DNA from 2 places in the Sagittula sp. genome. Region 2 is predicted to be linked to the other one. Evidence: riboswitches for the same ligand, from Rfam matches in the RefSeq annotation. Region 2 holds a riboswitch; the other holds the start of a gene.
What was found. Region 2 has a riboswitch for thiamine pyrophosphate ahead of ACU0DV_RS12010 (thiamine ABC transporter substrate-binding protein). Riboswitches for the same ligand answer to the same signal wherever they lie in the genome.
Positions count from the first base shown of each region.

Region 1: another riboswitch for thiamine pyrophosphate. It lies ahead of thiM (hydroxyethylthiazole kinase); the one in region 2 lies ahead of ACU0DV_RS12010 (thiamine ABC transporter substrate-binding protein).

Region 1 covers NZ_JBRBWD010000007.1:144,649-151,947, reverse strand. The annotation lists gene ACU0DV_RS01800 (Twin-arginine translocation pathway signal) at 1-119, shown strand, start outside; gene ACU0DV_RS01795 (GMC family oxidoreductase) at 234-1,805, shown strand; TPP riboswitch at 1,952-2,046, shown strand; gene thiM (hydroxyethylthiazole kinase) at 2,105-2,893, shown strand; gene thiE (thiamine phosphate synthase) at 2,890-3,501, shown strand; gene thiD (bifunctional hydroxymethylpyrimidine kinase/phosphomethylpyrimidine kinase) at 3,498-4,298, shown strand; gene tenA (thiaminase II) at 4,295-5,005, shown strand; gene ACU0DV_RS01770 (beta strand repeat-containing protein) at 5,346-7,299, shown strand, end outside.
Region 2 covers NZ_JBRBWD010000032.1:207,444-214,742, reverse strand. The annotation lists gene ACU0DV_RS12025 (DMT family transporter) at 1-111, shown strand, start outside; gene ACU0DV_RS12020 (methyl-accepting chemotaxis protein) at 246-2,372, shown strand; gene aroC (chorismate synthase) at 2,382-3,485, opposite strand; TPP riboswitch at 3,577-3,687, shown strand; gene ACU0DV_RS12010 (thiamine ABC transporter substrate-binding protein) at 3,728-4,714, shown strand; gene ACU0DV_RS12005 (thiamine/thiamine pyrophosphate ABC transporter permease ThiP) at 4,690-6,201, shown strand; gene ACU0DV_RS12000 (thiamine ABC transporter ATP-binding protein) at 6,188-6,886, shown strand; gene ACU0DV_RS11995 (DUF6653 family protein) at 6,952-7,299, shown strand, end outside.

The DNA.
Region 1 (7,299 bases), on a different contig from region 2:
GGCTCGTGACCGGGCTCTACAACCAGAAATCGGTCTGGCCGATCTTTGGCTACGAGGGGGAGAGCTACTCGCAGGGTGGCTACATCGACCGCGGCTTCGACGACATCAACTGGTTGTAATCGGCGGCCATCCTCCCGCCCCGCCTCTCCCGCCGAACGCCGTGCCAGATGCGCAGGGCCCCTTCGACGGATGCAGAAGCGAGACGAGAGGCCGGCTCCGGGAGGAGAATGAACATGACTGCACCCTTTGATCTCAACGACGATAGCGTTGTCGTCATCATCGGCACGGGGGCCGGTGGCGGCACGCTGGCCAACGAACTGGCCCAGAAGGGCATCAGCGTCGTCGCGCTGGAAGCGGGCGGCCGCTACCTGCCCGAGGACTATGTCAACGACGAGTGGGAAAGCTTCGGCCAACTCGCCTGGACCGATCCGCGCACCACGTCCGGCGACTGGCGCGTGGCGAAGGACTTCAGCGGCCTGCCCGCGTGGATCGTCAAGGCCGTGGGCGGCACGACGACCCACTGGGCCGGCGCCTCGCTGCGGTTCCAGGATCACGAGTGGAAGGCCAGGACCACCTACGGCGACGTGACCGGCGCCAACCTGCTCGACTGGCCGATCGACGCCGCCGAAATGGCGCCGTGGTACGACAAGGCCGAGGAGAAGATGGGCGTGACCCGCACGGGCAACCGCCCCGGCCTACCCGGCAACAACAACTACAAGGTGTTCGAGGCGGGCGCCAGGGCGCTTGGCTACACCGAGGTCCACACCGGCCGCATGGCGATCCAGACCCGTGACGACGGCGACCGCATCCCCTGCCAGCAGACCGGCTTCTGCTTTCAGGGCTGCAAGTGGGGCGCCAAGTGGTCGACGGCCTACACCGAGGTCCCGGCAGGCGAGGACACCGGCAACCTCGAAGTGCGCGAGCGCGCCCATGTGGCCCGCATTCTGCACGACGACAGCGGCAAGGTGACGGGCGTCGAGTACTTCGACGCGGACGGCAACCTGCAGATGCAGAAGGCACGGATCGTCTGCGTCGCGGGCAACTCCTTCGAAAGCCCGCGCCTGCTGCTGAACTCCGCCTCGTCGATGTTCCCGGACGGCCTCGCCAACAGCTCTGGCCAGGTGGGGCGCAACTACATGCGGCACATGACCGGATCGGTCTATGCGACCTTCGACAAGCCGGTGCGCATGTGGCGCGGCACCACCATGGCGGGCATCGTGCAGGACGAGGCGCGGCACGATCCGTCGCGCGGCTTCGTCGGCGGCTACGAGCTGGAAACCCTGTCGCTCGGCATTCCGTTCATGGCCGCCTTCCTCGACCCCGGCGCCTGGGGGCGGGAGTTCACCTCGGCCCTCGACAGCTACGAGAACATGGCCGGGATGTGGATCGTCGGCGAGGACATGCCGCAGGAGACCAACCGCGTCACCCTGAACCACGATGTCACCGACCAGCACGGTCTGCCGGTGGCCAACGTCCACTTCAGCGACCACGCCAACGACAAGGCGATGCGCGCCCATGCTTACAAGCAGGGCATCGCCATGTACGAGGCCGTGGGCGCGACCCGCGTGTTCCCGACGCCGCCCTACCCGTCCACGCACAACCTCGGCACCAACCGGATGTCCGAGAACCCGCGTGACGGCGTGGTGAACAAGCACGGTCAGACCCACGACATCGCGAACCTGTTCATCTCGGACGGCTCGCAGTTCACCACCGGCGCGGCAGAAAACCCGACGCTGACGATCGTGGCGCTGGCGATCCGGCAGGCGGATCACATCGCCGCCGAGATGTCGCGCGGCACGCTCTGACGCAAAGCTGATCCCCGGACCGGGCGCGGCCCTGCTGCGCCCGGTTCTGTTTTTCCGGCCCCGCCCGGATGCCTCCTTCCCCTGCCACCCGCAGAAAATCCGATCCGGGCGATTGACGCGCACCGTGACGGATGCAAGTGTCCCCGCACTAGCGACAGGGGCGCTCGGGAAACCGGGCTGAGACGTACCCTTCGAACCTGAACCGGATAATGCCGGCGGAGGGAGGCGCAGCGGAACGTCCGGGCTCTGCCCTGTCCTTCGTCCGATGTCTTCCATGCCGTCCGGCAAAGGAGGACACGATGCAGACACCGGACACATACCTCGACCACATGCGCGCCACCGCACCGCTGGTGCAGAACATCACCAACTTCGTCGCGATGAACGTCATGGCGAACGTCATGCTCGCCGCCGGCGCGTCGCCCGCCATGGTGCACGCACAGGAGGAGGCGGCCGAATTCGCCGCCATCGCCAGCGCCCTGACCGTCAACATCGGGACACTGTCGCCCGCATGGACAGACGCCATGCAGACCGCCGCCAAGGCCGCCAACGACCGTGGCAAACCATGGGTGCTCGATCCTGTCGCCGTCGGCGCAACCACCTACCGGCGGGAGGTCGGCGCAAAGCTCCTCGCCCTGAACCCCACCGTCATCCGCGGCAACGCCTCCGAGATCATCGCCCTCGCCGGTGAGGGCGCCTCCGGCAAGGGGGTGGATGCGGGCGACGCGGTCTCGCAGGCCTCGGACGCAGCCGTCCGCCTCGCGCGCCGGACCGGGGGCGTGGTGGCCGTGACGGGGGCTGCGGACCTCGTGACCGACGGCACCCGCTTTGCAGAGGTCGAGAACGGCCACCCGCTCATGCCGCGCATCACCGCGCTGGGATGTTCCCTGACCGGCATCGTCGGCGCCTTCATCGCCGGTCAGGACCCGTTCGAGGCGACGGTGGCCGCGCTGGCCTACTACGGCCTCGCCGGAGAGAGGGCGGGCGAAAAGGCGAAAGGCCCGGGATCGTTCCAGGTGGCCTTCCTCGACGCGCTCTACACGCTCGACGGGCAGGACCTGGCGCGCGGCGCGCGGATCATCCGGCCATGATCCCGCCGCTCTGTTTCGTCACCGACGCCACGGCCCCTGCCCCAGTCCCAGCGCAGGCAATCGCGGCGGCACAGGGCGGCGCGGGCTGGATCCAGCTCCGCGACAAGACCCGGTCCGACGCCGATCTCCTGCCGCTCGCCCGTGAGCTGAAGGCGGCACTCCTGCCCCTCGGCGCCCGGCTGATCGTCAACGACCGGGTGGAGGTGGCCGTCGCCGCCGGCGCCCACGGCCTGCACATCGGTCAGGGCGACGGCGACCCCGCCGCCATCCGGGCGCGCATCGGGCCGGACATGATCCTCGGGCTGTCGGTCGAGCACGCGGACCAACTGGCGGCCGTTCCGGAGTGCGTCGATTACCTCGGCGTCGGGCCGGTCTACGCCACCGGGTCGAAGCCCGATCACGCCACCCCCATCGGCATCGACGGCTTTGCAGCCATCGCCGCCCGCACCGCGCTGCCCTGCATCGCCATCGGCGGCCTGACCGCCCGAGACGCCGCCGCGCTGAAGGCGGCGGGCGGGCACGGCATGGCCGTCGTCTCCGCCATATCGCGGGCCGCCGACATGACCGGCGCGGCCCGCGCCCTCTGCGACGCATGGAGGACGACATGATCCCCAACATCCTCTCCATCGCGGGCTCTGACCCCTCCGGCGGCGCGGGCATACAGGCCGACATCAAGGCGATCTCCGCCATGGGCGGCTATGCCATGACCGCGATCACCGCGCTGACCGTGCAGAACACAAGGGGCGTCACCGGCGTCAGCCTCTGCGACACGGGGCTGATCGCCGCCCAGATCGCCGCCATCCGCGCGGACATCCACATCCACGCCGTCAAGATCGGGATGCTCGGCGACGCCGCCATCATCGAGACGGTGACCAAGGGCATCGACGGGCTCGACTGCCCCGTGGTGCTGGACCCGGTGATGGTCGCCAAGGGCGGCGACCGGCTGCTGCAGGAACCGGCGGTCAAGGCGCTGTGCGCCATGCTGCCCTGCGCCACGGTCATCACCCCGAACCTGCCGGAGGCCGCCGACCTCCTCGACTGGCCGGAGGCCACGACCCGCGCGGAGATGGTCGCACACGCCCGCGCCCTCCTCGACCTCGGGCCGCGCGCCGTGCTGCTGAAGGGCGGCCACCTGCCCGGCGACACCAGCCCGGACCTGCTGGCCACCCGCGAGGGGGAGACCTGGTTCGACGCCCCGCGCAGCCCGACCCGCAACACCCACGGCACCGGCTGCACCTACGCCTCCGCGCTGGCCACGGCGCTTGGCGCGGGCCTGCCGCTCGACCGGGCGGTGGACCGGGCCAAGCGCTACATCGGCGCGGCCATCGCTGCGGCGGACAGGCTGCGCGTCGGCTCCGGCCACGGGCCGGTCAATCACTTCTACCATATGGATACCTCGAAATGACCTTCACAGACGACCTTGCCGCACAGACCCTCTCGCTCCGGCAGCAGATCCACGACATGCCCTTCAACACGGAAATGGCGACCGGACACCTGCGCCGGGATGTCTTTCAGGGCTACATCGTGCAGGACGCGCTCTACCTCGAAGGGTTCGCCCGGGCGCTGTCGCTTGCCGCCGCCAAGGCGCCCGACTCCGCCGCCGTCGCGCAGCTTGCCGGGTCCGCCGCCGGTGCCATCGCGGTGGAGCGCGAACTCCACACGCATTACATGGACCGTTTCGGCGTGACAGAGGCGATGCTGGCCCGGATGGCCCCCTCTGCCGCCTGCGACCACTACGTGTCCTTCCTGCTGAGAACAGCGGCCCTCGGCCCCTTTGCGGAGGCGGTGGCCGCCCTCCTGCCCTGCTTCTGGATCTATCGCGACGTGGGCCGCGACATCGCGACCCGCAGCGCGCCGGACAATCCCTATGCGGCGTGGATCGACACCTATTCCGGCGAGGCCTTCGACGAAAGCGTCGCCCGGATGATGGCCCTGACCGACCGGCTGGGCGCAGAGGCGGACGGCCCCGCCCGGGCGCGCATGTCGGAGGCCTTCGAACGGGCGTGCTGGCACGAATGGCGGTTCTGGGACAGCGCCTACCGGATGGACGGCTGGACGCAGCCCGCAGACATGCCCGCGCCCGGCCAGCGGGCCGCTGCCCCGACGGCCTGAACGCCACGGGGCGGAGCGTTTCGCCCGCTCCGCCCCACCCGCTTTCCGCGCGGTGCAGACCGCCACCCCGCGAATCCACGCCTCCGCCACGCAGGTCGACGTACCGCCGGGCAGCGCCGCAAGGAACGTCTTCCGCGGCAGCGGGACGACATAATACCCCGATATGAAAACGAAACATTAATTAACGCATTCACAATAAAGCTGATAACCTTTTCACGAGAATAAAATCCCGCCTCGCCCCTGCCGAGGCATTTCAGAACAGCCTTGAATTCCGTCTGTTTCCCGCAACCGGGCAACTTGAGCATTTACCCGCACCCTCCACCGGAAGGTTCATTTCAGCATGGCGTACACCACCCCCCCGGCCCCGATCGATTTCCAGACCATGCTCGAGGCCGGAACCACCTTCGATACAGTCAACCGGATCGGAGACGATGTCTCCCAGGTCGTCGCCGTGAACGACAATGGCGATTTCGTCGTGGCGTGGTCCTACATTTATTCCGCGTCGGATTCCGACGTCGTGTTCCAGGAATACAACGCCGACGGTACGCCCAAGGGGGTGGCTCATACGGTCGCCGACAGCGCGGGTGCCGAAACGGTCACCGACATCGCCTATGCCCCTGACGGAACGGTCCTTGTCGTCTACAGCTCGGTGACGAGCGGTATCGAGAACGTCTTCGTCCAGCGGGTCACAACCACCGGCACCCGCATCGGATCCGCGATCCAGGTGGAAAGCGACGCGGCGACGGTGGCCAACAAGGACCAGTCGAACGGCAAGATCGCGGTATTCGACAACGGCGATTACGCGGTGGTGTACCAGAACGCGTTCTCCAGCACCGACAAGGATGTCCGCCTGCGCCTGTTCAATGCCGACGACACGGCAAAGGCTGCGTCGCAGTACGTCTCCACGGCAGCGTCCGACCAGTCTGATCCGGACATCGCCGCGCTCGCCAGCAAGGACACGGGCGACGGCAGCTTTGCCTTCGCGGTGACCCTGACACAGGAAGAGGTGGACAACACCGGGTCGCCCAACGATGTCTCGCTCTACCGGTACGATTTCGACGGGACGCTTCTCGGCAACACGACCGTGAACACCGTCACGAACCGGTCGGAGGGCAACTCTGCCGTCGCCGTGGACGCGGACGGGCGGATCTACGTGGCCTTCGGCTCCACCGACGGCGCGACCGGAGGTCAGGTCTTCTATCGGCGCTTCGAATCGAACGGGACCGCCGTGGACGCAAGCCAGGTCTTCGTCACGTCGACACAACTGCCGCTGCCGAACACCGATATCGACGTCAGTGACGACGGACGCTTCGTCCTCGCCTTTGACGGTTTCACCACCCAGAACGTCACCGTCAAGATGTATGCGGCCGACGGGACCGCCGACACCACCCGCGGCTTCGACGGTACCGGCAGCGAGCTTGGCCCGTCGGTCGCCATCACCGCCGACGGCGCGCGGACGGTCGTGGCGGCGCTGAGCGACATCGGACTGACGTACGACGAAGCCCGCTTTTCCGTCTACGAGGGCATAGGCTTCCAGGCCGGCACCGGCGGCAGCGACACTCTGGTCGGCACGGACCTCGGCATAGACCAGAAGGATCACCTCGTCGGGGGAAGCGGCGACGACACCCTGACCGGCGGAGAAGGCGCAGACACCCTGGACGGCGGCGGCGACGACGACAGCGTGGCCGGCGGCGCCGGTGACGACCTGATCATCGGCGGGACGGGCTCCGACATGATCGATGGCGGTGCCGACACCGATACGCTCGACTACTCCGCTCTGTCCGGCTCTGTGATCGTGGATGCCAACTCCGGCGAGAGCCAACATTCCCTCGGGGACCTCGACAATTTCACAAGCATCGAACGCTTCATCCTGACCGGTTCCGGCGACGTGTTTTTCGGCGATTCCGGCGATATGTTCGTCAGCGCACTCGGCGGCAACGATCACCTGACAAATGGCCCGGGACGCGACACCCTTCTCGGCGGGTCCGGGAACGACACCATCAATTTCATATATGGCGACGGCCAGTCGGGGCAGAGCTTAGATGGCGGTCCGGACACCGACACGTTGTTCTTCGACGGTAATCTTCCCTACAGCAGCTTCAACCTGCGCGATGACACCGTGGTCGGCTTCGAAGTCATTACGGTCGATCAGAATTTCGGGTATCCCGGCGCGCCGACCCGCATTTCAATGACGGCAGCGCAGATCAGCACGATCAACACGGTCGAGGTCCTCAAGATCGGTAGCGATCTCGTCGGCCTCGACCTCCATATCTACATGGAGGACACCACGGCGC
Region 2 (7,299 bases):
AAACTGCGCCTGCTCGACCTGGTCGGCGTGGCGGTGATCGCCGGCGGTATCCTTCTGGTGCAGCTTGCGAAACTGCCCGCCGCCTCTGCCCCCGTGCCGCGCGACAGCTAAAAAACCTGCGAAAACCACGGCAGTTTGCCGAAGGCGGCGGCAGGTTTTGTTTACCCATCGCATCTAGGGTCGCGCCAGGGCCGTGGGGCGGAGTTTTCTGTCCCCGCGTGCCAGCCATCGACGCGAGGTACAGCATGAGCCGGCTCTCCATTCGACTGCAGATCTTCCTCCTGGCCGCGGTTCTCGTCGGGTCGCTGCTGGTGGTGTCCGGATTTGGCTGGGTCACCCAACGCCAGCTGGGCGCCGTGATCCAGAGCGGCAACAACACATCCGAGGAGAGCGCGGCGCTGAATGCCCTGATGGAGGAAATCGACGAATCCGTGTCCAACCTTCTGCTGTTCGGAGTGGCACCGGACGGCAATTGGGAAACGTTTGCGGAGGGTTATGCCGCGTCTCTGACAAACCTCGCCGCGGCGGAGGCGCTGTTCACCAAGCCGTCGGAGAGGCACACCTTCGCCCGCTCGCAACTGGAAGGCGTCCGGATCGCGTTGGAGCAGATCCCGCAGTATTTCGAAGAGGCGCAGAGCGAGGCGCTCTTCGGTCGACTCGACACGATCCGCCGGGACATCCTGCCGAAACTCGACACCGCCGAGCAGCATGTCGGTGACCTCATGGACTCGATCAACGACGCGGCGGCCTCGGCCCGTGCAGAGGCGGAAACGACGCTCGAGTCTGCCGAACTTCGCATCCTGCTGGCGAACAGCTTTGCCGCCGCCGCGGGCATACTCCTCGCGTATTTCTTCGGGCGCCAGCTTTCCCAGCCGATCGAACGTGCGCGGGAGCGGATCGGCCGCCTGGTCCAGAACGATTACGACAGCCCGATCGAGGATCGGGACCGCGGGGACGAGGTTGGCGCCATCGCCCGCGCGCTCGAGGACTTGCGCCGAAAGCTGGTCGATGCCGAACGCGCCGAAGAGCGTACGCGGGCCGAAAACGGTCGCAGGATCGACCTCTTCCAGGCGCTCGGTGTCTCCATGAGCCAGCTGCGCGGCGGCAAGCTGGGGCAGCGGATCGAAGCGGAGGACTGGGAGGATCTCGGCGAGAGTTACGTCAAGCTGTGCCGCGATTTCAACGACCTGACGCAGGCGCTCGAAACGTTGGTCGCCTCGCTGCGCGACAGCACCCAGACCGTGCGGAGCAACGCAACCGAGCTGTCCGGTATGTCGGAGGAGATGTCGCGCCGTGCAGAGGTGCAGGCCGCGACGCTTGAGGAATCCGCCGCGGCCCTAGACGCCTTGTCGAGCGGCGTTCAATCGGCGGCGGACAAGGCCAGGGACGCCGACGAAAAGGTCGTCGAGGGCAGGCGGCGCGCAGAGGAAGGCGGCGAGGTCATGGCCCGCGCCCTGCAAGCCATGAGCTCCATCGCGAAAAGCTCAGAACAGATCAGCCAGATCATCACGGTGATCGACGACATCGCCTTCCAGACCAACCTGCTGGCGCTCAATGCCGGGGTCGAGGCGGCGCGCGCGGGCGAATCGGGCAAGGGGTTTTCCGTGGTCGCCTCCGAAGTGCGGGGGCTGGCGCAGCGCGCGTCCGCCTCCGCGGGCGAGATCAAGGAGCTCGTCATGAACAGCGTCGACCAGGTCGAGGACGGCGAGCGGCTCGTGCAGGAAACCAGCCAGACCCTGTCGCACATCGTGGACAGCGTGTCGGAGGTCTCCGGCCTCGTGTCGTCGATCGCACGGATGGCGCGCGAACAGGCGGGCGGCGTTCAGGAGATCAACGTTGGCATCGCCGAACTGGACAAGGTGACCCAGCACAACGCCGCCATGGTCAACCAGACCAGCGCATCGAGCCAACAACTGACGGTCGAGGCGACGCGCCTGTCCGACCTTCTGGCGCAATTCACTGGCGGGACGGAAGTATCCGCATCCACCTCCGTCCCGCCGGGTGTGCCGGAACTCTTCGGAATGGATTTCACGCTTGAGACCCCTTTGGAGACCCGGGTTGGCACCGGGGCCCGTCGCCCTGCCATCAAGTCTGAGGCCGTAAGCTCCGATGACACAGCGGACGCCGGTGCGGGCACGTCAGGCGCAAAGGGCGGCGCATCTCGTGGCCGTGACAGGGCCGACGACGGGACCTCTGCCGAACAGAAAGAACGCCTGCTGCATGGCAGCTGGGAGGGGGAGAACGTCGATCCCCGCCCGGTCGAAGTCCAAGAAGAAAAGGTGGCGGTCAACGCGCCCGCCGCGGCGCGGTCCCCCGCACCGAAAAAAGTGGTCTCTGCCGCCTCCGGCCCGGTCAGCTGGGACGAGTTCTGATCCGGCGGTTCAGCCGCCGATACGTCCGCCCGCGTCGCCGATCTGGCCGCGATGCAGCAGCAGGTGGTCGAGGATGACGCAGGCCATCATGGCCTCGCCCACCGGGACCGCGCGGATGCCGACGCAAGGGTCGTGACGGCCCTTCGTGACGATCTCCGTCTCCTCGCCGGTCAGCGTGATGGTCTTGCGCGGCGTCAGGATCGACGAAGTCGGCTTCACCGCGAAGCGCACGACGATCTCCTGTCCGGTCGAGATGCCGCCAAGGATGCCGCCCGCGTGGTTCGAACTGTAGCGCGGCCCGGTGTTGGACATGAAGATCTCGTCGGCGTTCTGGGATCCGGTCAGCGCCGCCGCTGCCATGCCCTCGCCGATCTCGACGCCCTTCACCGCGTTGATCGACATCATCGCGGCGGCCAGATCGGTGTCGAGCTTGCCGTAGACCGGCGCCCCGAGACCGGCGGGCACACCGCGTGCCACGACCTCGATCACTGCACCGACGCTGTCGCCGGATTTGCGCAGGTCGTCGAGGTAGCCCGCCCAGTCTTCCGCCGTCTCGGCGTCCGGACACCAGAACGGGTTCTGCTCGATCTGCGCATCGTCGTAGCGGGCGGGGTCCGCCTTCCGCGGGCCCATCTGCACCATGTAGCCGCGGATCTCCACATCCGGGGCCAAGGCGTTCAGCGCCGCCCGTGCCAGACCGCCCGCCGCCACGCGCGCGGCCGTCTCCCGCGCGGAGGACCGGCCGCCGCCGCGATAGTCGCGAATGCCGTACTTCTGGAAATAGGTAATGTCGGCGTGACCGGGCCGGAACTTCTGGGCAATGTCGCCGTAGTCCTTCGACCGCTGGTCGGTGTTCTCGATCATCAGCTGGACCGGGGTGCCGGTGGTGCGCCCCTCGAACGTGCCCGACAGGATGCGCACGGCGTCCGGTTCGCGCCGCTGCGTGGTGTACTTGTTCTGCCCGGGCTTGCGCTTGTCCAGCCAGCGCTGAAGCATCGCCTCGTCGATCTCCACCCCCGGCGGCACGCCGTCGACGGTTGCCCCCAGCGCGGGGCCGTGGCTTTCGCCCCATGTCGTGACGCGGAAGATATGGCCGAAGGTGTTGAGGCTCATGGGCGGTCTCCTTTGGGCGGTGTCCTAGGGCAGGGCGCGCGGGCGCTCAAGGGGTTTCGCCTTGCCAGCCGGAGCGCACAGCCCTAGGGTCCGCCCTACCTCGGGGTGGCGGAGCACGATCCGCCTGAGATTTGCGTAGCCGCATCAACCCGTTGAACCTGAACCGGTTAGCACCGGCGGAGGGAAGGTATCGGTCTGACTCCGAATCTTGCCCTCTCGTGAGCGAAACTTGGAGGAAGATGATGAAGACCTTCACTTTTGCAGCGGGATTGTTTCTTGCCACCGGCGCCGTCACGGCTGCCGCTGCGCAGGAGGTTCTGACTGTTTATGCCCCGGACTACTTCGTCTCGGAGTGGGGCCCGGGCCCGAAGATCGAGGAACTGTTCGAGGCCCAGTGCGGCTGCGACCTGCAGTTCAAGCCGGGCGAGCTGCTGCCCCGCATCATGCTTGAAGGCGACCGGACCGAAGCCGACGTGGTGATCGGCCTGAACACCGATGTCACGCAGAAGGCGCGGGAAAGCGGCCTCTTCTCGCCGCACGGGGTCGACCTGTCGCCGCTGACCCTGCCGCTGGACTGGACCGACGAGGTCTTCTTGCCGTTCAACTACGGGCACACGGCGTTTGTCTACGACGCCACGAAGATGGAGCCGCCGGCCTCGCTCGAAGCGATGGAGACGCTGCCCGAAGACGTGCGCATCGTCATCCAGGACCCGCGCACCTCGATCTCCGGCCTTGCGCTGGTGCTGTGGATCAAGTCGGTCTACGGCGAGGAGGCAGGCACCTTCTGGGAGGCGCTGGCGCCGAACATCGTCACCGTGACGAAGGGCTGGTCGGAAAGCTACGGGCTGTTCACCGATGGCGAGGCCGACATGGTGCTCAGCTACACGACTTCGCCCGCCTATCACATCATCGCCGAGGGCGACGAGACAAAGAAGGCGGCGATCTTCCCCGAGGGTCATTACTTCATGGTCGAACTGGCGGCGAAGGTCGCGGGCAGCGACCAGCCGGAACTGGCGCAACAGTTCATGGATTTCATCCTCAGCCACGATTTCCAGTCGATGATCGCGACCGGCAACTGGTCGATCCCGGCCGCTCTGCCGAAGGACGAATGGCCGGAAGGGTTCCAGCAGCTCGACCTGCCGGAAGAGGTGATCTTCTATTCCGAGGACGAGGCCGCGGCGCTCAGGGACGAGGCTATCGAGGAATGGCGGCGCGCGCTCTCCCGCTGATCGCGGGCGCGGCCCTTGCATCGCTGACGCTTGGGCCGGTCGCGGTTGTGCTGCTGCGGGCCGGGGGGCTTGGTGCGCTTGCGCCCGGCGACCTCGCCGCGCTGCGCTTCACGCTTGTGCAGGCGGCGATCTCGGCGGCGGTCAGCGTGGCACTGGCCATGCCGGTCGCGCGGGCGCTGATGCGGCAACGCTTTCCCGGACGCGCGGCGCTGGTCGCGCTTATGGGGGCGCCGTTCATCCTGCCGGTGATCGTGGCGGTGATGGGCCTGATCGCGGTCTTCGGCCGGAACGGACTGGTGAACGGCATGCTGGGCGCACTCGGCCTGCCGCTGGTCGATGTTTACGGGTTCCATGGCGTGGTGCTGGCGCATGTGTTCTTCAACCTGCCCCTTGCCGTCCGGATGCTGCTGAACGGCTGGCAGGCGGTGCCGGGCGAGCGGCTGCGCCTTGCGGCCTCGCTCGGCCTGTCGCGCGGAGCGATGTGGCGGGTGATCGACGCGCCGGTCGTGCTGCGCGTGGCGCCCGGCGCCTTCGTGGTGATCTTCGTGATCTGCCTGACGTCCTTTGCCGTGGCGCTGACGCTTGGCGGCGGGCCGCGTGCGACGACCGTCGAGCTGGCGATCTACCAGGCGATGCGATTCGATTTCGACCTCGGGCGGGCGTCGGTCCTGGCCCTGGTGCAGCTTGCGCTCGGTCTGGTCGCCGGGCTGGCGGCGCTGAAGATCGCGCGGGGCGAAGGGTTCGGCGTGGGCCGAGACCGCATCGTGCCGCGCAGCGACGGCAGGGGCTGGGTCCGGGGCGTGGACTACGCCTGGATCGTGGCGGCGGCGCTGTTCCTGCTGGTGCCGCTGGGCACTGTCCTGACACGGGGGGCGCCCGGCTTGCTGTTGCTGGGGCCGGACACCTTCCGCGCGGCGGGACATTCGATCGCCGTGGCGCTGGCCTCCACTGTGCTGTGCATGGCCTGGGCCATGGCGCTCGCCAACCGGCGCGGAGAGCTTCTGGCGCTGGCGGCCATCGCCGTGTCGCCGCTGGTGCTGGGCACCGGGCTTTTCCTGATGCTGCGGCCCTTCGTCAATCCGTTCAGCATGGCATTGCCGGTGACGGCATTGGTCAATGCGCTGATGGGGCTGCCCTTCGCGCTGCGGATCATCGTCCCGCAGGCAGAGGCGGTGGAATCCGGCTTTGGCCGGCTGCGCGCCTCGCTGGGCATGACGGGCTTGGCGTGGTGGTGGCTGGTCTGGCTGCCCCGCCTGCGCCGTCCGCTGGGGTTCGCGTCGGGGCTGGTGGCGGCCTTGGCGATGGGCGACCTGGGGGTCATCGCGCTTTTCGCGGACCCGGACCGGGCGACGCTGCCGCTGCAGGTCTACCGGCTGATGGGGTCCTACCAGATGGAGGCTGCGGCGGGCGCGGCCCTGTTGTTGCTGGGGCTCAGCCTTGGCGCGTTTGTCATGCTCGACCGGGGAGGGCGCCTTGCTGACGCTTGAGGCACTGCACGCCGACATGGATGGCACCACGCTGTCGGCCGATCTGTCATTATCGCCGGGGCGGCGTGTCGCGGTGCTGGGGCCGTCCGGGGCGGGCAAGTCCACGCTGCTCGACCTCTTGGCCGGGTTCAGGACCGCACGGAGCGGCTGCATACTTTGGGACGGGCGCGACCTGACGACGGTGCCGCCCGAGAAGCGCCCGGTGTCGATCCTCTTCCAGGACGGCAACCTCTTCCCGCATCTCGACGTGGAGCGGAACCTCGGGCTGGTGCTGCGCCCGGACGGAAGGCGCCCCGGCCCGGAGGACACCGCGCGCATCGAGGAGGCGCTGCGGCGTGTGGGGCTGGAGGGTATGGCGGCGCGCAAGCCCGGCACGCTGTCGGGCGGGCAGCAATCGCGGGCGGCCCTTGCGCGCGTACTGCTGATGGCCCGGCCGATCCTTCTGCTGGACGAACCCTTCGCCGCGCTCGGCCCTGGCCTCAAGCGCGAGATGCTGGCGCTGGTGGGCGAGGTCGGCGCAAGCCTTGGCGCGCTGACGATCATGGTCACGCACGACCCGGGCGATGCACGCGCCTTTGCCGAGGAGGTCGTGCTGGTGGCGGACGGCAGGGTGCATGCACCGGTGTCGACAGAGGCCTTCTTTGCCGCGCCACCGCCCGCGTTCCGGGACTATCTCGGGGAGTGAGGGGTTCCCGTCTGTCCGCCGGTCCGGTTATCCTCGGGCCAACAAAGGTGCGGGGGTAAGAGAGCATGGACAGACGGGCGTCATTCCGGCTTTCCGAGCGGGTGATGGGCATGGACGAGGCCACATGGGCGCGCCATGCCAACCCGTGGAGCGCGTGGTCGCGCGTCACGATCCTGCCGCTGCTGGCGCTGGCGATCTGGAGTCGCGTGTGGATCGGACCTTGGGCGCTGCTGCCCGTCGCCGCCGTGCTGCTGTGGGTCTGGCTGAACCCACGGCTGTTCCCGGTGCCCCGAACAACCGACGCCTGGATGACGCAGGCGGTGTTGGGTGAGCGGGACTGGCTGGCACAGGGCGACGCCCCGGAGGTGGCGCATCACCGGACCATGGTGCGCCTTCTGACCGGGGCCAGCGGC